Regions from separate parts of the Enterobacter cloacae complex sp. HYC080_NIDB genome, predicted to be linked through region 3. Evidence: predicted binding sites of a transcription regulator. Region 3 holds the regulator's gene; each other region holds the start of a gene.
The links. The regulator CRP, encoded in region 3, controls carbon source genes, mostly activating them, when cyclic AMP is high. The targets are predictions, from matches to a motif close to ATGTGANNNNNNTCACAT.
Positions count from the first base shown of each region.

Region 1: the regulator CRP is predicted to act here: its motif matches at 3,185-3,202, upstream of O1723_RS19260 (glycine dehydrogenase).
Region 2: the regulator CRP is predicted to act here: its motif matches at 2,648-2,665, upstream of garD (galactarate dehydratase).

Region 1 covers NZ_CP114212.1:4,054,753-4,061,955, forward strand. Annotated here, with positions in the region: gene O1723_RS19235 (amidohydrolase/deacetylase family metallohydrolase) at 1-574, opposite strand, end outside; gene O1723_RS19240 (DUF4310 family protein) at 617-1,258, opposite strand; gene O1723_RS19245 (DUF4311 domain-containing protein) at 1,272-2,048, opposite strand; gene O1723_RS19250 (DUF4312 family protein) at 2,071-2,370, opposite strand; gene O1723_RS19255 (SFCGS family glycine-rich protein) at 2,373-2,735, opposite strand; gene O1723_RS19260 (glycine dehydrogenase) at 2,746-3,084, opposite strand; gene cybC (cytochrome b562) at 3,402-3,788, opposite strand; gene pmbA (metalloprotease PmbA) at 3,827-5,179, opposite strand; gene yjgA (ribosome biogenesis factor YjgA) at 5,275-5,826, shown strand; partial or broken gene mpl (UDP-N-acetylmuramate:L-alanyl-gamma-D-glutamyl-meso-diaminopimelate ligase) at 5,929-7,203, opposite strand, start outside.
Region 2 covers NZ_CP114212.1:629,687-636,889, reverse strand. Annotated here, with positions in the region: RNA gene rnpB (RNase P RNA component class A) at 291-667, opposite strand; gene garR (2-hydroxy-3-oxopropionate reductase) at 727-1,617, opposite strand; gene garL (2-dehydro-3-deoxyglucarate aldolase) at 1,638-2,408, opposite strand; gene garD (galactarate dehydratase) at 2,768-4,339, shown strand; gene O1723_RS03020 (DeoR family transcriptional regulator) at 4,414-5,229, opposite strand; gene kbaZ (tagatose-bisphosphate aldolase subunit KbaZ) at 5,481-6,776, shown strand; gene agaV (PTS N-acetylgalactosamine transporter subunit IIB) at 6,797-7,203, shown strand, end outside.
Region 3 covers NZ_CP114212.1:407,131-414,333, reverse strand. Annotated here, with positions in the region: gene mdcA (malonate decarboxylase subunit alpha) at 1-1,470, opposite strand, end outside; gene O1723_RS01840 (hydrolase) at 1,699-2,721, shown strand; gene O1723_RS01835 (YheU family protein) at 2,718-2,936, shown strand; gene O1723_RS01830 (phosphoribulokinase) at 2,967-3,836, shown strand; gene O1723_RS01825 (OsmC family protein) at 3,923-4,327, opposite strand; gene crp (cAMP-activated global transcriptional regulator CRP) at 4,639-5,271, shown strand; gene O1723_RS01815 (YccS/YhfK family putative transporter) at 5,329-7,203, shown strand, end outside.

The DNA.
Region 1 (7,203 bases), 910 kb from region 3:
GGTTCGGCGGGTTGTTGCCGATGTGCACCATCAGCGGCAGATCGCCGTTCTCGCTCTGGATGGCTTTCGCGCGCTCCAGTGGCGTAATGCCGTTTTCACCGACCACGCTGCTGCTCATGCGCGCTTTCAGGCCGACGATAAAATCAGGGTGGCGTTTTATTGCCTGCTTCACGGCATCGGCATCAATATTCGCCATATTGGCCAGTTCGTTCTGGGCAATCAGCCCGACGCGGGAGATGTTCAGCAGGGCAAACACCTCGGTGGCGGCCTTGCGGGTAATTTCATAGAAATCATCCACGTCATCTGCCCCGGTACTGCCGGCATCCACCACGGTGGTGACGCCCGTGGCAATGCCTACGCTGTCCGGCTCGTCGTGATAAATCGGCGAGTTCGGGTAGCAGTGGACGTGAGAGTCAATCCAGCCTGCGCTGACGAACACATCACCGTTCAGCTCAACCGTTTTACGGGCGGGAGCGTCAATGTCACCCAGCGCGGCGATTTTCCCGTCCTGAATGGCGATATCGGTCAGGGTATCGTCGGCGAGGCGCGCGCGGCGCAGGAGTAAATCAAACATGGGGTTCTCCTGATAAGGCGGGCGCCTGAGCGCCCGCGGGTATTAAAGGGCGACCGGGAACAGCCAGCCCAAAATCATTGCACCGAGGATGGCGCCACCGGTGATCGGCTTCTGCCAGATGTAGAACAGCAGCGCGCCCACCAGCGAACCGACGCCGATAGGAATAGAGGCGGTCATGGCGCTGAGGATAATCAACGGCCCGAGGAAGCGGCCTGAGGCGTTACCCGCGCCCATCATCACGTCAGCCCCGTAGGTGGAGTTGCTCTGGTTGATGGTGAACTTACGCGCCAGGATGATGACGTAGCCAATCGCCAGGCCAATCACCAGGCCGGTTATCAGCGCGGCAATAAAGTTGGTCACCGGGAACATAATTCCCGCGCCCAGCAGCAGCGCCGGTACACCAAGGCCTACGCCGGTCTGGATCGCCCCGCCGATATCCAGAATACCGACCAGCGACCCTTCAATAATGCGCGCGAACAGGAAGCTGGCGCCAAACGCGGCGACCGCGCCGTACACGCCGGTGTCCATTCCCGCTTTCAGCATCGCCACGAAGGCCACTTCGTTAAACGCGCCGATGCCGTAGAGGTAGTACATGTGCGTCCCGGCGAACACGCCGGAGGAGAGCAGGCCAACGAAGATCGGGAACGACCAGTCGGCATACCAAAAACCTTTATTCTGTTCCATGTCGAGGCTCCTGTTATTTACCGCTGAGCGAGTTGTGGATCATGTCGAGCCAGTTCGGCACGGTCAGATGGAAGGATTCGATCATCTTCATGTCGAAGCCGCGGAAGAAGCCGCTCAGCACGAAGAGCAGAACGATCGCCGCCATCATCACTTTAGTGACGTGGTTCCAGCCGCACTCTTCAACGCCTTTACCGATCAGGATCCCCAGCACCAGGCCCGGTACGGCGTTACCCATGATCAGCTGTGCCGCGCCGCCAAAGATGGTGGCCCAGAAGCCCGATTTTTTACCGGCGTCGATGGCCGCCAGCCAGAAGATCACCGGCATCACGGTGTTGACCAGCAGGTTCGCAGCGGGCACCAGCACCTTCACGGCGGTGACCTGAAGCGCAGCCGGTACGGAGGAGGCCGTCAGGTTAAGGAAAGTCACGACGATCATGCCGATCACGCCACAGGCAATCGCCATTTTGCGCGGATCGTGCAGCGTTTCGCCGACGTTACGGTTTTTGATCATCAGTGCCGCCGCGCCCCAGTTTGGGATGATGCGGTGGTCAACGTCCTGTGTGAAAGCACCCGCGGCCACGGAAGAGGCCCAGGCGTTAAAGAAGAAACCTAACCCAAAGGAGAAGTGAGAAGCGGGATCCCCTTCGCAGGAGTTCAGTTCCCCCAACGTACGAAACGCGCCCATACCCTGAGTGGTAGGCGCATGAAACATGCGTGCAGCCCCGGCCCCAACACCGACGCCTACCAGGCCGCCGATAATGAGCGATTTTATTAATATAATTAAGAACATCAGTCTGCCCTTTTATGAATAATCAGCGTTGCGTGACGAAGTCCACCCGATCGAGATTGATGGCGGTCACGTTGACGATCACATCCAGCTCCACGCTGTAGGTGCGTCTTTCCCGGCGCAAAAAGAAGAACAGAAACGCTTCTTTACGCACCGCTTCTTGCGCCTGAACGACCTGCACATCCTGTGGCTCAATACGCAGTAAGATATGCGGTGAGGCTTTCATCACCGCGGCCTGAACGTGGTTGAGCGCGTCGGCAAAGGCGCGCGCTTTGGCGTCGCCCTTCCCCTTCACTCTCACCGTGGTTGTGAACTGTTCTTTCATGCTTATGCGCCGTGTTTCTTCTGCCACGCCTGCACCAGACGCTCGCCCAGCTCTTCTTTGTCCATAAAGCCAAAGCCCAGCACGTTGCAGCCTTCGTTGATGGCGGTGACGCCTTCATCCACCGAACGCATGCCGTATTTGGCTTTGTAGCCATACTTGGTTTGCGCGGTAATCGCGCCCGCGCCGCCGCTGCCGCAGAAGGAGATGCCGAAGGTGGCGTTTTCCGCTTTCATTACGTCGCCGAGCTTCATATCCGCTGCCATGCCCGGCACAACCACCGCGCGTCCACCTGCTTTTTCCACCCCGGCCGCCACTTTCTGACCTTTACCCAGGCGATCGCCAATCACGACTGTAATCTGTTCCATGTGTTGCTCCTTAAAGGTTGTCTTTCGCGACTTCAAAGTGAACGGAGAGCAGCCAGGCCTCTTCATCAGGAAGGTTGCCAAACTGCGCCACCACTTCACGGGCAAGCCGCATTGAATCCGGTGAAATTTCGTCAAACAGCTCTGCTTCAACCTCCGGCAGCGGCTCGCCGGTCACGGACCGGTGCGCCATGGCGCGAACGTGGGAGGTGAGCATCTGCTCCTGTACTGCGTTGGGGATGATGTTGTGCCGGGCCAGCAGGGCATAGACCTGCTGTAGCATGGTGTTCGCGAGCTGTTCTGTTTGCACCGCCTGTTCCCCAACATCGTTCATTACCGCTCCGTTAATCACTCGTCTTACCCCGTTAATGGCTCTGGAATAAAACTAACGGTGGGGAGGAAGGGTTTGTAGAGAGTTGTTTTCCACTTCGAAGTGGAAAGGCAAGCCGCGGCAGTGATCTGTGCCACATAAATACGGTGAATGCGGTCAAATCAATGCATTTACGTGATGAATATCACTGATTCCAGCGGTCAAAGGCGGGCAGAGGCAACGAAAACGTTCAGGCGTGGTAATGCAAAAATGTGATGGCGATAGGGTTTACTTATCACCACGCAAAAAAAAACGGGAGCCACTGGCTCCCGTTGGGTGTTGGTCCGATGCGCGATCGGTTAACGGTATTTCTTGTGATACGTGTTGCGGGTCGTCACGAACTGCTCGGCCGCCGCCTGAGCTTCTTTGACTTTGCCTTCGTTGGCCAGCTTCAGCGCGCCGTCGATCTGGCCGACCAGCACGTCAAAGCCGTGGCGATAGTCTTTCATCTCTGCGCTGTCAGCCGCTTTGCTTTCCAGCTTCGGCGGTGTCGCTTTTTGGGCGTCCAGCGCCGCTTCACGCATTTTGGTCAGGGCGTCTTTCATTTCCGCCGCATTGTCCGTCTTTTGCACCACCTTCAGGTTTTGCCCGAGGATGCCCATGTCTTCTTCAAGATCGGCAGCAAACGCAGAAGAGCCAAGAACCAGCGTTGAAGCCGCGACGATCGCTAACAGATGTTTACGCATTGCTCACTTCCTTTTTTATTATTAACAAAACGCTATCTTTATTGACCCGCAATTTTCATCTCGGGCAGCAGTACAGAACCACACTGTATATTGCTACGTGTTTCAATATCGTTACCGACCGTAACGATGTTGCGCCACATGTCCTTCAGGTTGCCGGCGATGGTGATTTCGCTCACCGGATACTGAATTTCACCGTTTTCGACCCAGAAGCCCGCCGCCCCGCGAGAATAGTCTCCGGTGATGCCGCTGACGCCCTGGCCCATCAGTTCGGTTACCACCAGACCGGTGCCCATCTCTTTCAGCATCTGCTCAAAGTTCAGGCCCTGCCCGGCAATACGCCAGTTATGGATACCGCCCGCGTGACCAGTACTTTTCAGCCCCAGCTTGCGCGCGGAGTAGTTGGTCAGCAGCCACTGGGTCAGAATGCCGTCCTTAACGATATCGCGGCGTTCCGTGCGCACACCTTCGCTGTCGAACGGCGTAGAGGCCAGCCCTTTCAGCAGATGCGGGTGTTCTTCAATGGTCAGCCATTCCGGCAGGATCTGCTTGCCCAGCGAGTCGAGCAGGAAGGTGGATTTACGGTAAACGGAGCCACCGGCGATAGCGCCCACCAGATGACCAAACAGACCGGTTGCCACTTCATTGGCAAAAATCACCGGGGCTTTCATGGTAGAGAGTTTACGCGGCGACAGGCGAGACAGCGTGCGTTCGGCACACTCTTTGCCCACCCACTCCGGCGACTGCAAATCCCCCAGCGCGCGGCCAATGGTGTAAGCGTAGTCACGCTCCATGTCACCGTTCTCTTCGGCGATGACGCAGCTGGAGAGCGAGTGACGGGTGGAGCAGTAGCCCTGCAGCATGCCGTGGCTGTTGCCGAAAACTTTGATGCCGTAGTGGCTGTTGAAGCTGCCGCCTTCGGTATTGGTGATGCGCTTGTCGGCCTGCAGGGAAGCCTGCTCGGCACGCGCGGCCAGCTCGATGGCTTCATCCGGGGTGACTTCTGCCGGGTGGAAGAGATCAAGATCCGGCGCGTCAAAGGCCAGCAGCTCTTTATCGGCCACGCCGGCGTAAGGATCCGGCGAGGTGTATCGGGCGATATCCAGCGCCGCCTGCACCGTGCGGGCAATGGCATCCGGGCTGAGATCGGTAGACGACGCGCTGCCTTTGCGATTCTGGTGATACACCGTGATCCCAAGCGCGCCATCGCTATTGAATTCTACGTTCTCCACTTCGCCATAGCGGGTGCTCACGCTGATACCGGTGGTTTTGCTGACCGCCACTTCGGCGCCATCTGATTTTTCTGAAGCAAGCATCAGCGCGGTGGAGACGGCTTCTTCCAGAATCTTACGCTGCGCTTCAACTTGTGAGGTTACTTTCATCGCAAATGCCATACTGTAAGAGAGAGTTAAATGAAGTCTAACAGAGAACCGTTTTTCAGTGCGCGTCTTAACTGGTAACATTAGCCTCTTTTTTTAAGGAGCCTGACATGACTAAGCAGCCCGAAGACTGGCTCGACGACGTTCCCGGTGATGACATCGAAGACGAAGATGATGAGATCATCTGGGTCAGTAAAAGTGAAATTAAACGCGACGCCGAAGAGTTAAAACAGCTTGGCGCAGAAATGGTAGAACTGGGTAAAAACGCGCTGGACAAAATCCCGCTCGACCAGGATCTGCGTGATGCCATTGAACTGGCACAGAAAATCAAAAAAGAAGGCCGTCGTCGCCAGCTTCAGCTTATCGGGAAAATGCTGCGTCAGCGCGACGTAGATCCGATCCGCCAGGCGCTGGATAAACTGAAAAACCGCCACAACCAGCAGGTTGCGCTGTTCCATAAGCTGGAGCAGATCCGCGATCGTCTGATTGAACAGGGCGATGATGCAGTACCGGAAGTGCTGAACCTGTGGCCGAATGCCGACCGTCAGCAGCTGCGCTCTTTGATCCGCAACGCGAAGAAAGAGAAAGAAGGGAATAAACCGCCGAAGTCTGCGCGTCTGATTTTCCAGTATCTGCGCGAGCTGTCTGAGAACGAAGGATAATCGGTGCGGTTTTGCGCCGGATGGCGGCGTAAACGCCTTATCCGGCCTACAAGGTCGTGCAAAATCCAGGCCCGGTAAGCGCTAGCGCCACCGGGCTTTTTTTTACTCTGCGGCCTCGGCCTTTTTCGCCAGACCGTCCAGCAGCTTCTGATGGATCCCACCAAACCCGCCGTTGCTCATCACCAGAATATGGTCGCCAGGCTGTGCGGCTTTGACCACCATATCCGCGAGCGCATCCACATCCGCACTCCAGTGGGCAGGCTGAATGCAGGCATCGGCCACTTCCGCCACCTGCCACGGAATATGCTGCGGCTGCAGCAGGAAGACTTCATCGGCACGGCCTAACGACGGGGCCAGATCGTCTTTGCAGATGCCCATTTTCATGGTGTTCGAGCGCGGTTCCAGCACGGCCAGAATGCGCGCGGTGCCGCCGACCTTGCCACGCAACGCGGCAAGCGTCGCCAGAATAGCCGTTGGGTGGTGCGCGAAATCGTCATACACCGTCACGCCATTCGCTTCACCGCGCAGTTCCAGACGGCGGCGGGCATTGATAAACGTGCCCAGCGCATTGGCGGCATCCGCAGGCAGAACGCCGACATGACGCGCAGCTGCAATCGCCATCAGGCCGTTGTGCATGTTGTGTTCGCCCACCAAGCCCCACTTCACCTCACCCACTTTTTCGCCGTCGAGCAACACTTCCCACTCGGAGGCATCCGCGTTGAGTTTCTTCGCCTGCCAGTGACCCTGCTCGCCCACCAGCTCCTGCTCGCTCCAGCAGCCCATCGCCAGAGTCTGCTTCAGGTTGATGTCATTCTCCGGCAGGATGATACGGCCCTGCCCCGGCACGATGCGCACCAGGTGGTGGAACTGCTTCTGAATCGCTTTCAGGTCGTCAAAAATATCCGCGTGATCGAACTCAAGGTTGTTGAGGATCAGCGTGCGCGGGCAGTAATGGACAAACTTGGAGCGTTTGTCGAAGAACGCGCAGTCGTATTCATCCGCTTCAATGACAAAGAATGGGCTATCGCCCAGACGCGCAGAAACGTCGAAGTTACCCGGCACGCCGCCGATCACAAAGCCCGGCTTGTAGCCACAGGCTTCGAGGATCCAGGTCGCCATGCCGGCGGTGGTGGTTTTGCCGTGGGTACCCGCAACGGCAACCACCCAGCGGTCACGCAGGACGAAATCATGCAGCCATTGCGGGCCGGACATGAATGGAATATTGCGCTCCAGCACCGCTTCAACGCACGGATTGCCGCGGGTCATGGCATTGCCAATAATGACCAGATCCGGCTCGGGATCCAGCTGGCTGGCATCGTAGCCCTGAATCAGAGAGATACCCTGCTTCTCCAGAAGCGTGCTCATCGGCGGATACAC
Region 2 (7,203 bases), 220 kb from region 3:
TTTTTAAATGCAATATGTAGATATCAAACATGAAAACATATTGATTCATTAAGACAACAATCACAACAAATTAACAACACCGTGGATTAACCCCTTTTCAGCGCGAAATTTTGTGATAACGATCGCCTGTAGATTGCTTGAGGCCATTGAAGAGATAAAAACAGTGAAATGTGCTTAATGTCGCAAATATGAGAATTGATGTCGTTTGTGGGGTTGTCGGGTGGCGCAGCACTTAACCGACCTACAACCACCTGAAAGCAAAAACCCCGCCGAAGCGGGGTTTTTTAAAAAGTTGAAGCTGACCGATAAGCCGGGTTCTGTCGTGGACAGTCATTCATCTAGGCCAGCAATCGCTCACTGGCTCAAGCAGCCTACCCGGGTTCAGTACGGGCCGTACCATGTGAACCCCTATTTGGCCTTGCTCCGGGTGGAGTTTACCGTGCCACGGACTGTTACCAGCCGCGCGGTGCGCTCTTACCGCACCCTTTCACCCTTACCTGATCCCGCTTGCGCGGGCCATCGGCGGTTTGCTCTCTGTTGCACTGGTCGTGGGTTTCCCCCCCAGGCGTTACCTGGCACCCTGCCCTATGGAGCCCGGACTTTCCTCCCCTCCGCCCGTCTCCCCCGAAAGGGACGACGACGAAGCGGCGACTGTCTGGTCAGCTTCGGCGCGCAGTATAGAGGGTTTGCGCGCCGCTGTCACCTTCAGGTGCAGACAAGACGTAATTAACGCGCGACTTCTACCTTTGCCAGTTTTTCGTAGTAGCACGCAATCGCACTGTGATCGGCCATGCCCAGACCATCTGCACGCAACGCCTGCATCATCTCCATCACCGCCGCGGTCAGCGGCAGCTGTGCGCCTACACCGTGGGACGTATCGAGCGCGTTCGCCAGATCTTTAATGTGCAGGTCGATACGGAATCCCGGCTTGAAGTTACGGTCCATCACCATCGGCGCTTTGGCATCCAGGACGGTACTTCCCGCCAGACCACCGCGAATCGCCTGATAGACCAGGTCCGGGTTAACGCCCGCTTTGGTTGCCAGCGTCAGCGCTTCAGACATCGCGGCGATGTTCAGCGCCACAATGACCTGGTTCGCCAGCTTGGTCACGTTGCCCGCGCCAATTTCACCCGTATGCACCACGGAGCCTGCCATCGCTTTCATCAGGTCATAGTATTTATCGAAAATAGCTTTATCCCCGCCGACCATCACCGACAGCGTGCCGTCGATCGCTTTCGGCTCACCGCCGCTGACCGGCGCGTCCAGCATATCCACGCCCTTCGCTTTTAGCGCCTCGCTGATTTCACGACTTGCAAGCGGTGCGATAGAGCTCATATCAATCAGCACCAGGCCGGGCTTTGCGCCCTCAATGATGCCGTTCTCCCCCAGCGCGACCTCTTTAACATGCGGGGAGTTTGGCAGCATGGTAATGATGACATCGCACTGCTCAGCAATCGCTTTGGCGGTGGAGGCTGTTTCTGCGCCAGCCGCCATCACCTCGGCCACAGATTGCGGATTATGATCGGAGATCACCAGTGAGTAACCCGCTTTGATGAGGTTCTTACTCATTGGTTTACCCATGATCCCCAGGCCAATAAAACCCACTTTCAGCGTCATAACTGTTTCCTCAATGATGGTTATTTTTTAAAAGCGTCCGCTAATTTCTGCGTCGCTGAGCGGAACACCCCGAGATCGCTGCCGACGGCAACAAAGGTGGCTCCCCACTCCAGATAACGTCGGGCGTCGGCTTCAACCGGCGCCAGTATGCCGCTCGGTTTACCGTGTGCTTTGGCGCGAGCAAATATGTGCTGGATCGCACGCTGCACGTCAGGGTGGCTGGCATTGCCCAGGTGGCCAAAGGCGGCAGCCAGATCGCTTGGGCCGACAAAGATACCGTCCACACCGTTTGTGGCTGCAATAGCGTCGAGGTTATCAACCCCCTGCTGGCTCTCAATCTGCACCAGAACAGTGATGTTGCTATTGGACTGCGCGAAGTAGTCCGGCACGGTGCCGAACATGTTGGCGCGGTGTGAGACGGAGACGCCGCGGATCCCTTCCGGCGGGTAGCGCGTTGACGCCACGGCCAGCGCCGCTTGTTCCTGGGTTTCCACAAACGGGATGAGGAAATTGTAGAACCCGATATCCAGCAAACGTTTGACGATCACCGGGTCATTGGTTGGCACTCGCACCACCGGGGCGCTGGCGCTGCCTTTCAGGGCCATCAGTTGCGGAATAAAGGTGCTGATATCATTTGGCGCATGTTCGCCGTCGAGCACCAGCCAGTCAAAACCAGCAAGGCCCAGCACTTCAGTACTTATTGGGTTTGCCAGCGCAGACCAACAGCCAATCTGGATCTGGTGCGCCGCAAGGGCCGCTTTAAACGTATTCGGGAAGATATTGTTATTCATCACTTATACCTTTTTAATTCCGCAGTTTGAGCCGGGATTATTTATTGCGAAACACACTGTTTTTATATTTATTTCTCTGACTGAATGTTGGCAATATAAAATCGTCCTTCAGTATAATCGTCACTTCACAACAGCACATTGTTTTTATGCTCAAGTATTGCGCCTCATTTCAACGCCATTTTGAGCATATGCACAACGCTGTGGGCGCTAATGCACAGAATCAGGGATTAGTCAGCCTGACGCGATCGCGATCACATTTTTACCGGTCTTCTGCTGACATTCTTTATTTCCTCGAGAATAAAACGATTATCCAACGGGTTAAATTTACTATCTGACACTTTGCCGGAGAAATGTGAATAATGGCCGATATTGAAATTAGAGAGGCATCGCCGACGGCGTTTTATATAAAAGTTCACGATACGGATAACGTGGCGATTATTGTCAATGACAATGGCTTAAAAGCGGGAACACGCTTCCCGGACGGACTGAAGTTAATTGAACATATTCCCCAGGGGCATAAGGTCGCACTGGTCGATATTCCTGCCCATGGGGAGATCGTGCGTTACGGTGAAGTCATCGGCTATGCCGTTCGCGCAATTCCGCAGGGAAGCTGGATTGAGGAGTCGCTGGTTGAGCTGCCAAAAGCGCCACCGCTGAACACCCTGCCACTTGCCACCCGCGTACCGGAACCGCTTCCCCCACTGGAAGGCTATACCTTTGAAGGCTATCGCAATCCGGACGGCAGCGTCGGTACCAAAAATCTTCTTGGTCTCACCACCAGCGTACACTGCGTGGCGGGCGTGGTGGATTACGTGGTGAAAATCATCGAACGCGATCTGCTGCCGAAATACCCGAACGTCGATGGCGTGGTTGGCCTGAACCATCTCTATGGCTGCGGCGTAGCGATCAACGCGCCAGCGGCGGTCGTGCCGATCCGTACCATTCATAATATTGCCCTCAACCCGAATTTTGGCGGCGAGGTGATGGTGATTGGTCTGGGGTGCGAAAAACTCCAGCCTGAGCGTCTGCTGCAGGGTACCGAAGACGTCAAAGCCATTCCGGCAGACGAGGCCAGCATTGTACGCTTGCAGGACGAACGCCACATTGGGTTCCGGTCTATGGTCGACGATATTCTGCAGGTTGCCGAGCGTCACCTGGATAAGCTCAACCGACGCCAGCGCGAAACCTGCCCCGTGTCCGACCTGGTGGTGGGCACCCAGTGCGGCGGCAGCGATGCGTTCTCTGGCGTGACGGCCAACCCGGCGGTGGGCTTTGCGTCCGATCTGCTTGTTCGTTGCGGTGCGACGGTGATGTTCTCTGAAGTGACCGAAGTCCGTGATGCCATCCATTTACTGACGCCGCGCGCCGTCAATGAAGACGTGGGCAAGCGCCTGCTTGAGGAGATGGCCTGGTACGATAACTATCTCGACATGGGTAAAACCGACCGTAGCGCGAATCCGTCTCCGGGAAACAAAAAAGGGGGCCTGGCGAACGTCGTGGAAAAAGCCCTGGGTTCAATTGCTAAATCCGGCCAAAGCGCGATTGTGGAAGTCCTCTCTCCGGGACAGCGGCCGACCAAACGCGGCCTGATCTACGCGGCAACGCCTGCCAGCGATTTTGTTTGCGGCACCCAGCAGGTGGCATCCGGCATTACGGTACAGGTCTTTACCACCGGACGCGGCACGCCGTATGGCCTGATGGCAGTCCCGGTGATCAAAATGGCGACGCGCACCGAGCTGGCAAACCGCTGGTACGACTTAATGGATATCAACGCGGGAACCATCGCCACCGGAGAAGAGAGCATTGAGGACGTGGGCTGGAAGCTATTCCACTTCATTCTGGACGTGGCAAGCGGGCGCAAGAAAACGTTCTCGGACCAGTGGGGATTACATAACCAGCTGGCGGTGTTTAACCCGGCACCAGTGACGTGATGACTTCCCACCCTGCCCTCTCCCTACGGGGGAGAGGGCAAAAAAAACAGCGAACGGTCCCCTCTCCCGGTGGGTTAGGGTGAGGGGGAAACCAGCACTACATCAATCCCGCTTTTACGCAATCCATCCAGACTTTCCGCCGGAATGCCCTCATCGACAATAATCATATCAATCCTTTGCGTATCAATGATTTTATGCAGGCTTGAGCGGTTGAACTTGCTGGAATCAGTCACAACGATAATGCGCTCTGCCACCTCGCACATTTTGCGATTCAGACGCGCTTCATCCTCGTTATGCGTGCTCACGCCACGATCCAGATCGATGGCATCAACGCCCAGGAACAGCAAATCAAAGTGATAATTCTGTAAGGACTGTTCCGCCTGGTCGCCATAGAAAGACTGCGACTGACGACGCAAGTGGCCGCCGGTCATCAGCAGTTCCACCCCTTCCGCTTCCAGCAACGCATTCGCCACATTCATTCCATTGGTCATGGCAATGACATCCGTGTGCTGGCGCAGCATTCTGGCAATTTCAAAGGTCGTGGTGCCAGAGTCGAGAATAATGCGATGGCCCGGCTTCACCAGCGCGGCGGCGGCCTGAGCGATGCTGCGCTTGACCGCCGTATTGAGCGAACTTTTATCCTCAACGGAGGGCTCGATGCCGGGCACATTACCTTCACAAATTAGCGCCCCGCCGTAAGCGCGAACAGCGATGCCCTGCCTTTCCAGGAATGCCAGATCGTTACGGATCGTCACTGTCGATACGCCATATAAATGAGAAAGATCGTTAACCTGCACGCTTCCCTGCGCCCGCAACCGCTGAATGATCTGCTCTCGCCTTTCACTGGTACCGGTGACGCGCTTTTCTGCGGATGAATCGGAGCTATTCATATGAAGTCCTTAATCAATACACTTTCGTTTCATTTCGTTTTGCCTATTAACGCCTTTCTTTTTGTGGAATGCAAGCGCTGTCTGGGGGACATACGCAAACAAGCTCAACGCTGAAACCTTTCATTATGTTTCTTTTGTGAAACAGATCGGAAAACTATTATCTTTCGTTTTATTTTTACATCACCATAATGCAGGATTAAATGAAACAAAACGAAAGATTACTACCAACGCCATCCGAAATGGAGAGGAAAGTGAAACATCTGACAGAAATGGTGGAACAACATAAACGGGGGAAGGCAAACGGAATTTATGCCGTCTGTTCCGCACATCCACTGGTACTTGAAGCGGCCATTCGTTACGCCCAGTTACGCTGCACGCCACTGCTGATCGAAGCGACCTCAAACCAGGTGGATCAGTTTGGCGGCTACACCGGCATGACGCCCGCCGATTTTCACGGTTTCGTTAGCAGGCTGGCGGAGTTCCTTGGTTTTCCGACGTCACAATTGATCCTCGGCGGCGATCACCTGGGCCCAAACCGGTGGCAAAACCTGTCGGCTTTACAGGCGATGGCGAACGCCGACGATCTGATCAGAAGCTACGTCACTGCGGGGTTTAAGAAGATCCATCTGGACTGCAGTATGCCCTGCGAGGACGATCCGGTTCCCTTAACCGATGCCATCGTCGCTGAGCGCGCCGCGCGTCTGGCCAAAATTGCCGAAGACACCTGCCGGGCGAAATTTGGTGTAGCCGATCTGGTCTACGTTATTGGCACGGAGGTGCCGGTTCCCGGTGGTGCACATGAAACGCTGAGTGAACTTGAAGTCACCACGCCTGAGGCGGCGCTCGCCACGCTTGAAGCGCATCGCCATGCATTTGAGAAAGTGGGGTTGAACGACATCTGGCCACGCATTATCGGCCTGGTGGTTCAGCCTGGCGTGGAGTTCGACCACGCCCACGTCTGCGATTATCAACCGCAAAAAGCCATCGCCCTGAGTGAAATGGTTGAAACCTATGACACGCTGGTATTTGAAGCGCACTCCACTGACTACCAGACATCACAGGCGTTGCGCCAGCTGGTGAAAGATCACTTTGCAATCTTAAAAGTCGGCCCGGCCCTGACCTTTGCCCTGCGTGAAGCGCTGTTCTCACTGGCCGCCATTGAAGAGGAGCTGCTGCCAGCCAAAGCCAGCTCTGGCCTGCGTCACGTACTGGAAAACGTGATGCTCGATCGCCCCGAGTACTGGCAAAGCCATTATCACGGTGACGGCAACGCACGGCGGCTGGCACGGGGCTACAGCTACTCCGACCGCGTGCGCTATTACTGGCCAGACAGCGAGATTGACGATGCCTTTGAACGACTGGTCCGCAACCTGGATGACGAACCCATCCCGCTGCCGCTCATCAGTCAGTATTTGCCGTTGCAATACGGCAAAGTTCGCGAGGGCGCTCTCAAGTCGACACCGCGGGAACTCATCATTGACCACATTCAGGACATACTCCAGCAGTACCATGCCGCCTGCGAAGGCGTACCGACTCAACACGCATAATTAAAAAAGAGGAAAACACTATGCCAAACATTGTCTTATGCCGCATTGATGAACGCCTGATCCACGGACAGGTGGGCGTTCAGTGGGTAGGGTTTGCGGGGGCGAACCTGGTTCTGGTGGCAAATGACGAGGTTGCAGACGATCCGGTTCAACAGAACCTGATGGAAATGGTACTTGCGGAAGGGATCGCCGTGCGCTTCTGGTCTCTGCAAAAAGTTATCGACAACATTCACCGCGCCGCTGACCGCCAGAAGATTCTGCTGGTCTGTAAATCACCCGCCGATTTTTTAACGCTGGTAGAGGGCGGCGTGCCCATCACCCGTATTAACGTCGGAAACATGCATTACGCCAGTGGCAAACGGCAAATTGCCAAAACGGTATCTGTCGACGCGAACGATATCACTGCGTTCAACGGCCTGAAAGCGGC
Region 3 (7,203 bases):
GATATCGGTAATCCCCGCCACAGCGGCGACCATGGCACGACGCTCCTCAAGATCTTTGGCGCGATAGAGGTAAGCAATCCCCTCTTCCGTCAGCACGTGCGTCACGTCGTCGCCGTATATCATGACCGGCGCCAGAGGCATCCCGGACGCTTTTGCCACGTCAACAGCATCAAGCTTTTCCACAAAGGTCGGCTTTACGCCCGCCTGGAAGGTTTCCACCATCTGCACGACCAGTTTTTTACCGCGCTGCATCGGGTCAGGTTCGGTGATCATGTTCAGCCAGGCCGGTGTAGCGTGGCGACGACCATGTGGGTCGTGCCCCATGTTTGGCGCACCGCCGAAGCCGGAAAGACGACCGCGTGTCACCGTTGAGGAGTTGGCGTAACCATCAACCTGCAGAGTTGAGCCGATAAACATATCGACCGCATACTGACCGGCCAGCTGACAGAACGCACGGTTGGAACGCATGGAGCCGTCGGCACCGGTAAAGAAGATGTCCGGACGGGCGCGGATGTACTCTTCCATCCCCAGCTCGCCGCCGAAGCAGTGCACGCTTTCCACCCAGCCGCTTTCAATTGCCGGGATCAGCGTTGGGTGCGGGTTCAGGGTCCAGTGCTTACAGATTTTGCCCTTCAGGCCGAGCTGTTCGCCGTAGGTCGGCAGCAGCAGTTCAATCGCTGCGGTGTTAAAACCGATCCCGTGGTTGAGGGACTGCACCTGATGTTCCGCGTAGATGCCCTTAATCGCCATCATCGCCATCAGGATGTGTTCCTGTTTGATCAGTCGCGGATCACGGGTAAACAGCGGTTCGATAAAGAATGGCTTGTCGGCAACGACAACATAGTCAATCCAGGAGCCCGGAATATCGACGCGCGGCAGGTCGCATTCGTCGTCCACCAGTTCATTCACCTGCGCAATCACAATCCCGTCGTGGAAGGCCGCGGCTTCCACCAGTGCCGGAGTATCTTCGGTGCTCGCCCCGGTGTAGAGGTTGCCTTTGCGGTCTGCTTTAAACCCCGCAATCAACGCCACGTTGGGCGAGAGGTCGACGTAGAGGCGTGAATAGAGCTCGATATAGGTATGGATAGCGCCGATTTCGAGCTGACCATCTTCCAGCAGCTGGGAGATTCGCAGGCTCTGCGTCCCGGAGAAGGAGAAGTCCAGCTTGCGGGCGATGCCTTTCTCAAAGATATCCAGATGCTCGCTACGGCCGACGCTCGGCATGATCATATGCAGATCGTGGACAATTTGCGGGTTCACTTCAGCCAGCGAGCGTGAAAGGAAATCGGCCTGCTTCTGGTTGTTACCTTCCAGAACGACCTTATCGCCAGGGGCGATCAGTTTTTCCAGCATGGCGACAAGATCGCCGGTTGGCAGTACCTTGCCCTGCACCGGTACGGACGCCAGACGACGCGCTTTTTCGCTGCGTCGCGTGTTCCATTGCCGGGTGGGTGTTTGCCCAGATAACATTATTAACCTCCTGATTCAGCTAATCATTTTGATTTGCTTAACGTTGAGTAAAGTGTGCGCTCTGGTGGGAAAGGCATCAATTAAGCGTAGAGCGGAATCATTAGCCTGAGAGTAATAATCACGGTAAAGATTTGTGATCGGGATCAGTTCATGTTTCGGAAAACCAGGCTAAACGGGGTACAATTCGGAAAGTATCGTTAATTTCCGACAAGAATCAGCATCGCGCTTATGACCCAAATCATTCCAACAGACTTCGACATTGCAGCCGAAGACAGCACCGAGTTCGTGCCCATGCGCGGTGTGTCCAACTGCCATTTGCAGACCATGCTGCCACGGCTGATCCGCCGTAAGGTTCAGTTCACGCCGCACTGGCAGCGGCTTGACCTGCCAGACGGTGATTTTCTGGATCTCGCCTGGAGCGAAGACCCCGAGCAGGCACGTCATAAGCCGCGTCTGGTGGTTTTTCATGGTCTGGAAGGGAGTCTGCACAGCCCTTATGCGCATGGATTGATTGAGGCAGCAAAAGCGCGCGGCTGGCTCGGGGTGGTGATGCATTTTCGTGGCTGCAGCGGCGAGCCAAATCGACAGAAACGCATCTATCACTCGGGTGAAACCGAAGACGGAACCTGGTTTTTACACTGGCTGCGGGAAAACTATGGCACCGTGCCAACGGCGGCCGTGGGGTATTCGCTGGGCGGAAATATGCTCGCCTGCCTGCTGGCCAAAGAGGGCGACAGCGTACCGCTCAATGCCGCAGTGATTGTCTCCGCGCCGTTTATGCTGGAGCAGTGCAGCTACCATATGGATAAAGGGTTTTCCCGCGTCTATCAGCGCTATCTGCTCAACCTGCTGAAAGCCAACGCCGCACGTAAGCTGAAGGCTTACCCGGATACCCTGCCGGTCAGCCTGCGCCAGTTGAAAAAGGTGCGCCGCATTCGTGAATTCGACGATCTGATCACCGCAAAAATTCACGGCTTCGCCGATGCGATCGACTATTACCGTCAGTGCAGCGCCATGCCGTTGCTCAGCAAAATCACCCAGCCGACGCTGATTATTCACGCCAAAGATGACCCGTTTATGGATCATCACTCTATTCCCGCGCAGGAATTCCTTCCCGACAATGTTCACTATCAGTTGACTGAACATGGCGGCCACGTTGGATTTATTGGCGGGACGCTGCGCCGCCCGAAAATGTGGCTGGAGGCGCGTATTCCTGACTGGCTTACTCCTTATCTGGACGGTGCAAAATGATCATCCCCTGGCAGGATCTGTCTCCCGAAACGCTCGATAATCTGATTGAAAGCTTTGTATTACGTGAAGGCACCGATTATGGTGAACATGAACGCTCACTCGAGCAGAAGGTCAACGATGTAAAACGCCAGCTGAAAAGCGGCGACGTGGTGCTGGTGTGGTCAGAACTGCATGAGACGGTCAATATCATGCCCCGCAACGCGTTTCACGGCTGACCTTCCAACCTTTTCAGTCAGGGAGTTGCTATGTCTGCCAGACATCCCATTATTGCCGTTACGGGGTCGAGTGGTGCGGGAACGACCACCACCAGCCTCGCGTTTCGTAAGATTTTCGCCCAACTGAATCTCCGGGCGGCGGAGGTCGAAGGCGACAGTTTTCACCGCTATACGCGACCTGAAATGGACATGGCGATCCGTAAGGCGCGCGATCTGGGTAAACACATCAGCTATTTCGGTCCCGAAGCCAATGACTTTGGCCTCCTTGAGCAAACCTTCCTGGAGTACGGTCAGAGCGGCAAAGGGCAATCGCGTAAGTATCTGCATACCTATGATGAAGCTGTGCCGTGGAATCAGGTGCCGGGCACCTTTACCCCCTGGCAGCCGCTGCCGGAACCCACCGATGTGCTGTTTTATGAGGGATTACACGGCGGCGTAGTCACCCCACAGCATGACGTGGCGCGTCATGTGGATCTGCTGGTTGGCGTGGTGCCTATCGTGAACCTGGAGTGGATCCAGAAGCTGACGCGCGACATGAGCGAGCGCGGCCATTCGCGCGAAGCGGTGATGGATTCGGTGGTGCGCTCCATGGAAGACTACATCAACTACCTCACGCCACAGTTCTCCCGCACGCACATTAACTTCCAGCGCGTGCCGACGGTGGACACCTCTAACCCGTTCGCGGCGAAAACCATCCCGTCGCTGGACGAGAGCTTTGTGGTGATCCACTTCCGCAATCTCGAAGGCATTGATTATCCCTGGCTGCTGGCGATGCTGCAGGGCTCGTTTATTTCGCACATGAATACGTTAGTGGTACCAGGCGGAAAAATGGGGCTGGCGATGGAGCTCATCATGACGCCGCTGGTGGAGCGGTTGATGGAAGGGAAGCAGATTGCGTGAGTTGTTCTGCCCGGTGGCGCTGCGCTTACCGGGCCTACGTTCATGCTTTTGTAGGGCGGGTCAGCGAAGCGCCACCCGCCAAAAGATTAAGCCTCGATCACTTCATACGAATGCGTGATTTTTACCGCTTTCTCCAGCATTAACGCCACAGAGCAGTATTTTTCCGCAGACAGATCCACCGCACGCGAAACCGCCGCGTCTTTAAGCGCTTTACCGGTGACCACAAAGTGCAGATTAATGTGGGTGAACAGGCGTGGCGCCTCTTCGCGACGTTCTGAGGTGAGTTTAACCTCGCAATCCGTCACGTCATGACGACCTTTTTGCAGAATCGACACCACGTCAATCGCGCTGCATCCACCCGCCGCCATCAGCACCATTTCCATTGGGCTGGGGGCTTTATCGCCGGAGTTACCGTCCATCAAAATCTGGTGCCCTGACGCGGATTCGCCCAGGAACGTTAAACCTTCAACCCATTTCACGCGCGCTTGCATATTCTTTAACTCCAACGTTGCATTTTCGGTGACAGATTACGCGTGCGTTACATTTCTCGCAACGGAAGGCGACCTGCATCATGCTGAAGCGAGACACCAGGAGACACGCGGCGAAAGCTATGCTAAAACACTCAGGATGCTACAGTAATACATTGACGTTACACATGTATGCAGAGGACATCAAACTTTACTGGCTGCGAAACGTTACGACAGCCGACTTCCCAGGGTATGGGTAAGAATTCGATTGCAACCCCAGAGTCCGGATGCATCTGATGACTCTGGTGACAGCTTATAACAGAGGATAACAGCGCATGGTGCTTGGCAAACCGCAAACAGACCCGACTCTCGAATGGTTCTTGTCTCATTGCCACATTCATAAGTACCCATCGAAGAGCACGCTGATTCACCAGGGTGAAAAAGCGGAAACGTTGTATTACATCGTCAAAGGCTCGGTGGCAGTGCTGATCAAAGATGAGGAAGGGAAAGAGATGATCCTTTCTTATCTGAACCAGGGCGATTTTATCGGTGAACTGGGCCTGTTTGAAGAAGGCCAGGAACGTAGCGCCTGGGTTCGTGCAAAGACAGCATGTGAAGTGGCTGAAATTTCTTACAAGAAATTCCGTCAGTTGATTCAGGTAAACCCTGACATCCTGATGCGTCTTTCTTCCCAGATGGCGCGTCGTCTGCAGGTCACATCCGAGAAAGTGGGTAACCTCGCCTTCCTGGACGTCACCGGTCGTATCGCGCAGACCCTGCTGAACCTGGCGAAACAGCCAGACGCCATGACCCACCCGGACGGCATGCAAATTAAAATTACCCGTCAGGAAATTGGTCAGATCGTCGGTTGCTCCCGCGAAACGGTGGGTCGTATCCTGAAAATGCTGGAAGATCAGAACCTGATCTCTGCCCACGGTAAAACCATCGTGGTCTACGGAACGCGTTAATTCCGCTCAAACGGCGTGCCATCGCAAGGTGTCACGCCGTTTTTGTCTCTATTCCCCATGTGGCGCAGGCTGATCTATCACCCGGAAGTTAATTACGCACTGCGACAAACGCTGGTGTTGTGCCTTCCTGTGGCCGTGGGCCTGATTCTGGGACATCTCCAGCAGGGTCTGCTGTTTTCTCTCGTTCCCGCCTGCTGCAACATCGCAGGTCTGGACACGCCGCATAAACGCTTTTTCAAACGCCTGATCGTTGGCGGTTCGCTGTTTGCTGGCTGTAGCCTCGCCGTGCAGCTTTTACTGGCGCGCGATATTCCGCTGCCGCTGATCCTGACCGTACTGGCGATGAGCCTCGGTGTTACAGCAGAAATCAGTTCCCTGCACGCCCGCCTGCTTCCCGCTTCACTGATTGCCGCCATCTTCACCCTGAGCCTCGCCGGGAATATGCCGGTGTGGGAGCCGCTGCTGATCTACGCCCTCGGCACGCTGTGGTACGGGCTGTTTAACTGGTTCTGGTTCTGGCTGTGGCGGGAACAGCCGCTGCGTGAATCTCTGAGCCTGTTGTATGTGCAGCTTGCAGATTACTGCGAAGCCAAATACACCTTGCTGACCCAGCATACCGACCCGGAAAAATCCTTACCGCCGCTGCTGACGCGCCAGCAAAAGGTGGTGGATCTGATAAGCCAATGCTATCAGCAGTTGCATATGCTCGCCGCCAACAAGAATCACGAATATAAACGCCTGCTGCGTACTTTCCAGGTGGGGCTGGATCTGCAGGAGCATATCTCCGTGAGCCTTCATCACCCACAAGAGGTGCAAAAGCTGGTCGAGCGCAGCCACGCCGAGGCGGTGATCCGCTGGAATGCGCAGACCGTCTCCACGCGCCTGCGGGTGCTGGCGGACGACATTCTCTATCACCGCTACCCCACGCGCTTTAACATGGATAAACAGCTCGGCGCGCTGGAGAAAATTGCTCGTCAGCATCCGGATAACCCGGTCGGCCAGTTTGCCGCCTGGCACTTCAGCCGCATTGCCCGCGTGCTGCGCACCCAGCGCCCGCTGTATCCCCGCGACCTGATGGCGGATAAGCAAAAACGTCTGCCGCTCCTGCCAGCACTCAGAAGCTATCTCTCTCTTAAGTCTTCTGCCCTGCGCAATGCCGCGCGGATTAGCGTTATGCTCAGTATCGCCAGTCTGATGGGCATGGCGCTGCATCTGCCGAAACCGTACTGGATCTTAATGACCGTGCTGTTTGTCACCCAGAACGGCTACGGCGCCACGCGGGTACGTATTCTGCATCGGGCAGGCGGCACGATGGCGGGGCTGATTATTGCGGGCGTAACGCTACACTTCCACGTTCCCGAGGGGTATACCCTGGCAGGGATGCTGGTGATTACGCTGGTGAGTTACCTGATTATCCGCAAAAACTACGGCTGGGCGATGGTGGGCTTTACGGTGACGGCGGTATATACCCTTCAGCTGCTTACGCTAAACGGGGAACAGTTTATCGTTGCCCGCCTGATCGATACGCTGATTGGCTGCCTGATCGCCTTTGGTGGCATGGTCTGGCTGTGGCCGCAGTGGCAAAGCGGATTGCTGCGCCAGAACGCCCACGACGCGCTGGAGGCTGACCAGCAGGCCATTCGTCTGATCCTGAGCGACGACCCGCAGCCCTCCCCGCTGGCGTATCAGCGGATGAAAGTTAATCAGGCGCACAACGCCCTGTTTAACTCGCTCAACCAGGCGATGCAGGAGCCAGGCTTTAACGCGCACTATCTGGCGGACATGAAGCTCTGGGTCACGCATAGCCAGTTTATCGTCGAGCATATTAACGCCATGACCACCCTGGCGCGCGAGCACACGATGCTGACGCCGGATCTGGCGCAGCGTTATTTGCAGTCGTGTGAAATCGCCCTGCAGAGGTGTCAGCAGCGT